2 regions of the Neisseria sp. P0009.S007 genome follow, and region 1 is predicted to be linked to the other one. Evidence: riboswitches for the same ligand, from Rfam matches in the RefSeq annotation. Region 1 holds a riboswitch; the other holds the start of a gene.
The links. A riboswitch is a leader RNA that binds a small molecule or an ion and turns the genes downstream of it on or off. The one in region 1 is predicted to bind preQ1.
Positions count from the first base shown of each region.

Region 2: linked by a shared signal. The riboswitch ahead of queF (preQ(1) synthase) and the one ahead of queC (7-cyano-7-deazaguanine synthase QueC) in region 1 are both predicted to bind preQ1.

Region 1 covers NZ_JBQCVF010000017.1:15,829-20,002, reverse strand. Annotated here, with positions in the region: partial or broken gene ACTHS3_RS03435 (hypothetical protein) at 1-314, shown strand, start outside; gene ACTHS3_RS03430 (CDP-alcohol phosphatidyltransferase family protein) at 366-965, opposite strand; PreQ1 riboswitch class I at 1,037-1,082, shown strand; gene queC (7-cyano-7-deazaguanine synthase QueC) at 1,086-1,745, shown strand; gene ACTHS3_RS03420 (L,D-transpeptidase family protein) at 1,842-2,903, opposite strand; gene rlmD (23S rRNA (uracil(1939)-C(5))-methyltransferase RlmD) at 3,044-4,174, shown strand, end outside.
Region 2 covers NZ_JBQCVF010000016.1:18,200-24,788, forward strand. Annotated here, with positions in the region: gene ACTHS3_RS03290 (7-cyano-7-deazaguanine/7-aminomethyl-7-deazaguanine transporter) at 16-693, opposite strand; gene queF (preQ(1) synthase) at 794-1,267, opposite strand; PreQ1 riboswitch class I at 1,271-1,315, opposite strand; gene rfaQ (putative lipopolysaccharide heptosyltransferase III) at 1,463-2,545, shown strand; gene ACTHS3_RS03305 (hypothetical protein) at 2,552-3,532, opposite strand; gene ACTHS3_RS03310 (M23 family metallopeptidase) at 3,895-5,190, shown strand; gene pncB (nicotinate phosphoribosyltransferase) at 5,283-6,503, shown strand; gene mtgA (monofunctional biosynthetic peptidoglycan transglycosylase) at 6,543-6,589, opposite strand, start outside.

The DNA of each region.
Region 1 (4,174 bases):
TTGATATTGATGGCGGCGGTATCCGTTCCCTCAACTATGATCCTGTGTTGAAAACCTACGTGATTGCCAATGAAGTGAAGGATGAGAATGGACAGAAATTCTCACAACTGTGGACTTGGAGCGGTAACCCGACCGATGAACAGCAAAAAATCTCTCTGCCTAATCTGCAACACATCACCAACGTTGAAGCTGTTGATTCGATTACCGTTAACGGCAAGCCTCAAATGATTCTAATGGGTGACGAAGGTAATGCTTCGCAGAAAATTACTGCCAAGTATATGTTGGTAGATTACAGTCAACTGGGTAAACAGTAAGTGATCTTCGCTGACGGATAAAAGGCCGTCTGAAACCGATAGTTTATGGTTTCAGACGGCCTTCAAGCCATTGATGACACGTTTGTAGCAGGTATAAACCAATGCCGCGCAGGCCAGCCACATAAGGATATAGAAAGTCGGATGGAAGCTGCCGGCGATTGCATACCATACTGCCAATGCACCGATAAAGAATGCACGGTCGCTTTTGCCGAATGGCCCGTCATAACGCCGGCCGTTACCATGAACTTGCCCCAAAACGCCGCAAAACTCAGTCATTGCCGCCAGCCAAATAAACAGGGCAATTTGTACGCCGCCGAAGGGTGCGATAAAGGCAAAAGGCAAATACAAAGCAGCATCGGCGGCAATATCGGTGATTTCATTCAAATAACCGCCCAATGCCGATTGTTGGCCGAACTCCCGTGCCAGCATACCGTCCATCGCATTCAGTGCCATGCGGACAAACAACCAGATCGGCAAAAGCCAGAATAATGTGGATACACCTGCAAACAATGCTAAAAGCAAACCGAGCAAAATGGAAACGGCGCAGGCAAACAGGGTTACCTGATTGGCAGTAATGCCTTTTTGATACAGTCTCTTAACGATGGGGCGCAACAGGTTTTGGAATTTTGGTTTCAGGGCGTAGATACTCATCATTATGCAGAATAAAAGAAAATGAAGTGCCGTGATTATAGACGAAATCCGTTATAATCCGTCAATCTTCGAATCACGCGGTTCGCAAACCTCCCGCGTTAACAAAACTAGGAATTTACAATGGAAAAACAGCAAGCCCTTGTTATTTTTTCGGGCGGGCAGGATTCAACGACCTGCCTGATTCAGGCAATTCAAACCTATGGCCGTGAAAATGTGCAGGCCATCACTTTTCAATATGGACAACGCCACGCCATCGAATTGGAGCGCGCGCGTTGGATTGCCCAAGATTTAGGCGTGAAGCAGACCGTACTTGATTTGAGCCTGATACAACAGATTACGCATAACGCGTTGATGGATGATACGGCATCCATTGAAACAGCTTCAGACGGCCTGCCCAATACATTTGTAGATGGACGCAATGCTTTGTTTTTGCTTTACGCCGCCATTTACGCCAAAGGGCAGGGGATACGCCATATCATTGCCGGCGTATGCGAAACCGACTTTTCCGGTTATCCCGACTGTCGCGATGTGTTCGTCAAGTCGATGAATGTTACGCTGAATCTGGCTATGGATTACGCTTTTCAAATCCACACGCCCTTGATGTATTTAACCAAAGCGCAAACTTGGGCATTGGCGGATGAAATGGGTGTGTTGGATTATATTCGCGAGCATACGCATACCTGTTATAACGGCGTGGTCGGTGGTTGTCATGAATGCCCGAGCTGTATTTTACGCGAGCGTGGTTTGTCAGAATATTTGGAAAGCAAAAAGGCCGTCTGAATTAAGAGAGACATAATATTTCCAATATCCAGTTGTACGAAAAGGCCGTCTGAAAAATTCATTTCAGACGGTCTTTGGCTATGTATTTTGTTCTGCTTAGAACAGCAAATCTGCCGGTTCGCTGCTTGCCGGAGCATCTTTTACAGGCGCAGAGGCCGAGGCAGTAGCCGGTTCGGAAGCGGCTTTAGGCGCGGAAGCAGGCGTCTCGGCAGGAGTGGTTGCCGGTTTGGCAGCAGGTTTTGCCGGTTTCACCGGAGTCGGACGAACGCTTTGTTTCGGTTCGGATGCTGCTTTGTTTGTATCGTCGGTAGCATCGACTTCGATTTCAGTACCTTGAGGCAATACCACATCTTTAGCAGGAGCCGGTTTCGGCATGACTTTGGGTTTGCTGTAAGCATCCGTGCCGCTGGTCCATGCCAAAGATTTTAAAGGCGATTTGAGTTTCACGCCTTTGGCGCAGGTCAGACAGTTTGCCGCACCGGTGCGTCCTTTCAGGATTGCATCCACACGCGCTGCAGGAATGGTTTTGCCGTGCGCTTTTGCCCAAGCGGCAATGCTTTTTTTCAGGGCAGCCGTATCAAGGTTTTTCTTGTCGTATGGGTCACGATAGGCAGCCAGCCACAAGTTTTGGTTGGCATCTTCGTTCAGGCTCGCCATTTGGTAGATAACGGAGGCAGGAGAACCTGTTGCGATGGTTTTGGCAAATTCCAATGCGTCAGGCGATTTCATGCGCACGCAACCATGGCTGCGGACTCCGGGCACGCTGGCAGGGGCATTGGTGCCGTGAATGCCCAGGCTTAATTTGGGGTCGCCAAGACGGACGAATACGGGGCCCAGCGGGTTATTTGGGCCGGCCGGTACGCTTTTTACGCCGTCATTGCGTTCTTTTTGGATAGATTTAGGGATGTGCCAAACCGGGTTGTAGGCTTTTGCACCGATTTTATGTTCGCCCAGATTGGTTTGGGTCATGGCTTTGCCGACGGCAACAGGATAAATTTTGCTCAGTTTACCGTTGTCGTAGAGGAACAAACGCTGTTGCGTAATATTGATAACGACGTGTTGTCCGGAAGAGGCGGGGGAGACGTCTGGAATAAGTGTGTTTGCAGCAGCGGCCGAGGTCAGAAGGGCGGCTGTCAGGCCAAGGAATAATTTTTTCATGTCGTCTTTTTTTTGTAGGGATTGAAATGAAAGTTTTTGGCGCATGATACCTGAAACTCTGTGTTTTTGTGAGAAAATATGCGCTTTCGGTATTGGAAGACAGTCAGGCGGCCGGTAAGCGGCTGTCTGACGGAAACGGTATGAGTGTGAAAGAACGGTATCAAGAGGCGGAAGTTTTTTCTTTGGATTATGAGGGCAGGGGTGTTGCCAGAGTCGATGGAAAGACTGTATTCATCGGCGGTGCGCTGCCCGGAGAGCGTGTAACGTTTGCCATTCATAAAGAAAAAAAGCAGTTTGCAGAAGCTCAGGTCGAAACGGTTTTAAAACCTTCTTCCGAACGCATTGAGCCAGCTTGTTGCTATTTTGATACATGTGGCGGCTGTTCGCTTCAACATGTTTCTTTCGGAGCGCAAGTTGCGTTAAAGCAACGGATTTTGGAAGAGCAGTTGGAACGGATAGGTAAGGTCAAGCCGGAAATAATTTTACCTCCTTTATATGGTTACTCCTGGTATTATCGCGATAGAGCGCGTTTAAGTGTTTCGGTGGATAAACAAGGCCGTCTGAACCTCGGTTTTCAGGCCAAAAAAAGCCATGATGTCGTCAATATCCGCCATTGCCATATTTTGCCTAAGCATGTGTCCGATAGATTGCCTGATGTCCGCAATTTGCTGCAAAAGCTGCATGATGACGGTGTAAAAGTGAAATTTGTTGAGTTTTATTGCGGGAAAAATGTGACAGCGCTCAACATTCGTTTCGTAAATCAACCGTTTGGACAAATATTAAGCGAATTGCGTAATTGGTTTGATAAGATATTGTCGGGTGCTGAAAAAGTATGGCAAATATGGCTGCAGGATCATGCCGAGTCCTTGCCGTTTTATCCCGAGAATGTGCCTGCTCTGAACTATAATTTTGCTCAATTTGACGTGGAAATGCCTTACAAGCCGGGTGATTTTACGCAGATTAATGCGCAGCTGAACGAAGTGATGGTGGCAAGGGCGGTCAGGCTTTTAAACCCTCAAAAAGGGGAGAGGATTGCCGATTTGTTTTGCGGTTTGGGCAATTTCAGTTTGCCGTTGGCGAAAAGTGGCGCATCGGTTGTCGGTATTGAAGGCGCCGATTATTTGGTAGATAGGGCAAGGGAAAATGCCCGCCTGAATCGTTGTGCCGAGAATATGACGTTTTCTGTTGCCGACTTGTTCGATACCGATGAAAAGACTGTCGAGTCATGGGGAAAATTTGACAAGATGCTGCTGGATCCGCCGAGAAGCGGG
Region 2 (6,589 bases), on a different contig from region 1:
TTTTTTATCTATTGCTTATTCGGCTAAAACCGATTCGGGCATTTCTTGACGGACGTTTAAGGAAGTCAGTTTTTTGGTCAAGATGCTCAATACGATGCCGTAGGCGGGCAGGAAGAAGAGGGTGCAGATGGCAAGTTTGAACAGATAATCGACAAATGCGATGCCCTGCCAATTTGCCGCCATAAATTCATCGTTGCTCGCATAAAAGGCAACGGCGAAAAACACCAGCGTGTCCAAAGCGTTGCCGACCACGGTGGAAGCAGTAGGGGCAGCCCACCATGATTTCAGACGGCGTAATCTGTTGAACACGAAAATATCGAGGATTTGCCCGAGCGCATAGGCGGAAAAGCTGGCCAATGCGATGCGGCCGACGAAGGTGTTAAATTCGGCCAAAGATGCCCAGCCTGTCCAGTTGCCGTCATGAAAGAGGACGGAGAAGACGTAAGAGAGCAGAAGGGCGGGGAACATCACCCAAAAAATAATCCGTCTCGCCAACGGCGCGCCGAAAATGCGCACGGTCAGGTCGGTAGCGAGGAAGATAAAGGGGAAGGAAAATGCGCCCCAAGTGGTAAGAATACCGAAAATCTGAAAGGGGAACTGCACCAGATAGTTGCTGGCGGCAATAATAAAAATATGGAAAAGCACCAGCCAGAAGAGCGCTTTCTTCTGCTGTGCGGCAGTAAATTCGTACATGGAAATCTTTCGGAAGTTTTTCAGACGGCATGAAGCCTTGCAAGACTGTGCAATAAATGAAGTCTTGCAATGAAAAGGGCGTTAGGCCGTCTGAATAGGATTATTGTGCATCGTGCTCAAACAGGCGTTTGCGTGCCAAAGCTTCAAACTCTGTGCCTGCTTTGCCGTAGTTGGCAAACGGATGAATGGCGATGCCGCCGCGCGGTGTGAATTCGCCGAATACTTCGATGTATTTCGGATCCATCAGGGCGATGAGGTCTTTCATGATGATGTTGACGCAGTCTTCATGGAAGTCGCCGTGGTTGCGGAAGCTGAAGAGATAGAGTTTCAGTGATTTGCTTTCCACCATTTTGATATGGGGGATGTAGCGGATGTAGATGGTGGCAAAGTCGGGCTGGCCAGTCATCGGGCAGAGGCTGGTGAACTCGGGGCAGACGAATTTGACGAAATAGTCGTTGTCTGGATGTTTGTTGTCGAACGCTTCCAAAATTTCAGGCGCGTATTCGCTTGGGTATTGGGTTTTCTGGTTGCCCAAAAGGGAGATGCCTTGCAGCTCTTCGTTGTTGCGGGACATGAGGTTTCCTTAGTTTTTTAATGTGGGAGGTTTTCGAACCACGGGGTGCGGATTGTAATATAAATTGCATGACTTGTGCGGATTTTATAGCGATGAATCAGCAGGATAGCTTTCAGACGGCCTGTTTTGTATTTTATGAAACCTGTTTTCCGCTTTACAATAGCAGCCAATCAACAGGCCGTCTGAAAGTTTTGTATGTCTTTAGCCCAACCCAAACGTATTCTGATCATCAAATTGCGCCATCATGGCGATGTGCTTTTGAGCACGCCGGTGGTCGATGCGCTGAAAACCCGTTTCCCCGATTGCGAAATCGATATGCTGGTGTATGCCGGTACGGAGCAGCTGATTGCTGATAATCCGCAGATTGCGCAGATTTTGACCATTGATCGAAATTGGAAGAAGCTAGGCGTATTCAAGCAGTTGGCGTGTGAGAAAAACCTTTTGTCTAAGCTGAAGGCGCGCGATTACGACTGGGCTTTCAACCTGTCCGACCAATGGCGCGCGGCAATAATCGCCAAACTGTGCGCCCGTTGCAGTGTGGGTTTTGACTGCATCAAGCGCGACGGTTTTTGGTGGCGTTTCTGTCATGATTTTATCAACCATGAGCTTGATCCCAGCCATCATATCGTTGAAAACCAATTGAATATCCTTGCGCCGCTTATCCAGCCTGAAGACGTCGCCGATGCGAAGGTACGCCTTTGGGTAGCACAAGATGCAAGGGAAAGCATGCAGCAGAAATTGCGTGAGCAGGGGTGGAGCGGTGAAGATTATGTGTTACTGCACCCGGGTGCGCGTTGGCATTTCAAATGTTGGGAAGACGGCAAAAACGCCGCCATCGTACAACTTCTGCTCAACAGCGGACAGAATGTCGTATTGACTGCTTCTCCCGACACTGTCGAACAATACATGCTTCAGGAAATTATAGGCCGTCTGAATATTCCGGAAGGCAGAAAAGTATATGTGTTGTCCGGATGTTTGAGCCTGCGTGAATTGGCGGCGGCCATTGAGGGCGCCAAGCTGTTTGTCGGTGTCGATTCCGCACCGATGCACATCGCTGCAGCTTTGGATAAACCGCAAATCGCTTTGTTTGGCGCATCATGGGTGGATAAATGGCGTCCGTATTCCGAGCAGGCCGAAGTCATTTATGCCGGCGATTATGCCGAACTGCCTCACCCCGACAGTATCGATACCAACGATCCGACACGTTTGTTGAAAGCGATTCCTTTGCAGGATGTGTGGGATAGAATTTCTGCCAAATTGGAGGCGTTGGAGGCTTAAAACCGCTTACCACGATCCGTTAAACGTTTTAGCTTTGCGCCAAAATGCCCATTTGGAACGGCGGCCGATTTCCAGCGTGCCGCCGTTTTCGCCGTCTGTGGTAATGCATACAGTTTTCAGACGGCCTGAGGCGAGTGCGTCCCATAAAGGCGAAAACCAACGGGTTTCCCAGCTTTCCAAAATATCTTTGTATGCCCAAACATCGCCTGTCTGTAAGGTGGAAACCAAGTCGTCCAAAAAGATAAGGCCGTCTGAAACTGTGCTGCCTGTTTCTTGAACCATCTCAAACCAAGCCTTCAAATCATACGGCGCATCGAGTTTGGGCGTATCTAAAAAACGCGCCCATGCGCTGTCTGAGGCGACAATATCCGCAGACTGTGTGCCGTTCGCATCGTTCCACAGCCACAAACCGTTGATTTCCGGCAATCCTTGTTGTTCACGCGCTTGGTTAATCGGATGCGAGTGGAGAAACATTTGGATTTCCGTCTGCACGGCCAACCAAGACACCGCATCTTTGCCGTGCGCCTGACCGTCCATTTCCGGCTGCCCGCACACATCCAAAACACATTCCGCCCCCCAATCTTCTATCGTCGGCATACTGAGCAGCCACATGCTTTCGCAAAGCGGCTCGAATTGCCAATCTTTATCTTGATAAAACGCCGACAAGTCCGCACATAACCGTTGCGCCTCCTCTTTTTGGATGCCGATAAACTCGCCACTGATAATGTTGACATGGTGCATGCCCATCTGTTGCCAAACCGGAGAGGCAAAAGCGGCTGTGCGTTTTTGGCTTGTGTGGCGTAAACGTTGCACTTGGGCAATGAGGCTGCCGCCCCACAAATGGCGTCCGTAAAATTCAGACGGCCTGAGTGTTTCTTTGCGTAATGTGCCGTAACGCAAAAGACGGTTAAAAGCAGGTAAGGCAAGCTCAGGGACGGATTCGTCGGCAAAGCGGTTGAGTGAGGGGAGGGCGAGGGTCAGCTTCATAAGCGCAAATAGATAGAAAAACCGTTATTTTACGCGACAAATGATGCGTTTCGGAACCTTGCCCTCACGTACTCAAAAAGAGCCGTTCAGACGGCCGGTTTGGAAAAAACGGGCTGCCATGCTAAAATGCGTGGCGTAAATTTCAGAAAAACAGGGTGTAAATCAACACAATAGCCCTGATAATAACGTCAATCTCAAACACGACCTCATTCATTCCGAATGAAAACCTGATTTTCAGATCGGAAAAAAGACTCAAAGTCCTTTATCCCCAAAACTGTTTAAACCAGCAGGCGGTCGCAGCAGGCCGGATGTGCCGGCATTCTGCAAACCTCAAAAACAGACCGCCCCATTAAGGATAACGCGTGATTAAAAACAAATATTCCACTCGATTCAAAGCAACCCTCTTAGCGTTTCTGCTGCCGGCTTCAGGCATCATGACCGCATACGCCATTACCGACCCTCAACCTGCACAAACCGATTTTAAAGTCGAGCGTATTTCCGAAGAGCTGCCTGCCGTTTATGTGGAAACCAATACCTATCAATCCAGCTATTGGGCGCAAGAAGCCGTCCAAGCCGGCGACTCTTTGGCAGACGTTTTGACACGTATGGGTGTCAACCAAGAAGACATCAAGCAAATCATGGCGAAAAACAATGCCAACCTCGACATGAAAAACCTGCGGACCAACCAATCCGTCAACATCCGCATCGATTCTTCAGGCCAAGTGACCGACGTTCAATTCTTTACTGATGAAGAATTGGAACGCAACTTGGTGGCTTTGGAAAAAGTCAAAGGTAAATGGCGCATCTCCAATGCCGAAATCGACATGAAAACCATGCCGACCCTGCGTTCTGTGCAAATCCGCACTTCCGCCATCGGCGATATGCTCCGTGCCGAAATCCCTTCCGAAGTGTATATCCAGCTCAAAGAAATCTTTGCCGACTCGTTTAATATGAGCGATTTGAAAGAAGGCGATACCGTGCGTCTTTTGTACAACAGCATGTATTTCCGCGGCCAACAAATGGCGGTCGGCGATATTTTGGCGGCTGAAGTGGTTAAAGACGGCAAAACCTACCAAGCCTATTATTACAGCCAAGGCAAAGGCGACGAAGAAAGCGGCAGCTACTACGACCAAAACGGTAAGTCCCTGCAACAAAAAGAAGGCTTTAATACCGAGCCTGTTGCATACACGCGCATTTCTTCCCCGTTTGGCTACCGTGTCCATCCGGTTTTGCATACCGTTCGTATGCACACCGGTATCGACTATGCCGCGCCGACCGGTACGCCTATTAAGGCTGCTGCCGACGGCGAAGTGATTTTCAAAGGTTGGAAAGGCGGCTACGGCAATACCGTGATGATCCGACATGCCAACGGTGTGGAAACCCTGTACGGCCACATGAGCGCGTTCAGCCCTGCCGACGGCAGAGTCCGCGCCGGCGAAGTGATTGGTTTTGTCGGTACAACCGGCCGTTCGACCGGCCCGCACCTGCACTACGAAGCACGCGTCAACGGCCAGCCGGTCAACCCGACTACCGTCGCCCTGCCGACGCCGAAATTGACCCCGACCAATATGGCCGCGTTCCGCAAACAGCAAAAAGATGCCAGCACGATGTTGTCTACCATCCGCTCTTTGCCGGTTTCCGTAGCGCAGCTGGATTAATAAGATAAAGGCCGTCTGAATAAGGTTTCTTTCAGACGGCCTTTCCCATTAAAATCGATACCTCAACGCCCACGTTTACTCAGAGAAAACTTATGTCTGCTTATCAGCCCATTATCCAATCCCTGCTTGATACCGACCTGTACAAATTCACCATGCTGCAAGTCGTGTTGCACCAATTCCCGCAAACCCACAGCCTCTACGAATTCCGCTGCCGCAACAAAGAGATGGTGTATCCGCTGGCCGATATTCAAGAAGACTTGGAACGCGAGCTCAACGCCCTGTGCCAGCTGCGCTTTACCCATGACGAACTCGACTATCTGCGCAGCCTGCGTTTTATCAAAAGCGATTTTGTCGATTATCTCGAACTTTTTCAACTCCAACGCCGCTTCGTCCAAGTCAGCCCTGATGATCAAGGCCGTCTGAACATCCGCATCGAAGGCCCGATGATACAGGCGATGTTCTTCGAGATTTTCATTCTTGCCATCGTCAACGAACTCTATTTCCGCCGCTTGGAAACGCCTGCCGTCATCGAAGAGGGTGAGCGCCGTCTGCAGGCCAAAGCGCAACAGCTGAAAGAAATTGCGGCCACTCAAAATCCGAATGATCCGCCGTTCCTGATTTCCGATTTCGGCACACGCCGCCGCTACACCCTTGCATGGCAGGAACACGTTATCCGCACCTTGCTGGAAGCTGCTCCCGATATCGTGCGCGGTACCAGCAACGTTTATCTGGCCAAAAAACTCGGCATCACACCCATCGGTACCATGGCGCATGAGTTCCTCCAAGCCTTCCAAGCCTTGGACGTACGTTTGCGCAACTTTCAAAAAGCCGCGCTGGAAAGCTGGGTACACGAATACCGCGGCGACCTCGGCATCGCCCTGACCGACGTAGTCGGCATGGATGCCTTCTTGCGTGACTTCGACCTGTACTTCGCCAAACTCTTCGACGGCCTGCGCCACGACAGCGGCGATCCTTATGTTTGGGGCGACAAAGCCTACGAGCATTACAAAAAACTCAAAATCGACAGCCGCACCAAAATGCTGACCTTTTCAGACGGCCTCGATATTGAGCGTTCATGGGCGTTGCACCAATACTTCAAAGACCGTTTCAAAACCAGTTTCGGTATCGGTACCAACCTGACCAACGACTTGGGACACACGCCTTTGAACATTGTCTTGAAGCTCGTCGAGTGTAACGGACAATCCGTCGCCAAGCTCTCCGACTCCCCGGGCAAAACCATGACCACCAACAACACCTTCCTTGCTTACCTGCGCCAAGTGTTTGACGTACCGGAGCCGGAAGAGAAAGCCTAAAAACAAAGGCCGTCTGAAATGTTCAGACGGCCTTTTTAATTAATCCATATCGCTTTCGGGCAATTCTGCCGAACCCATCCGGCGTA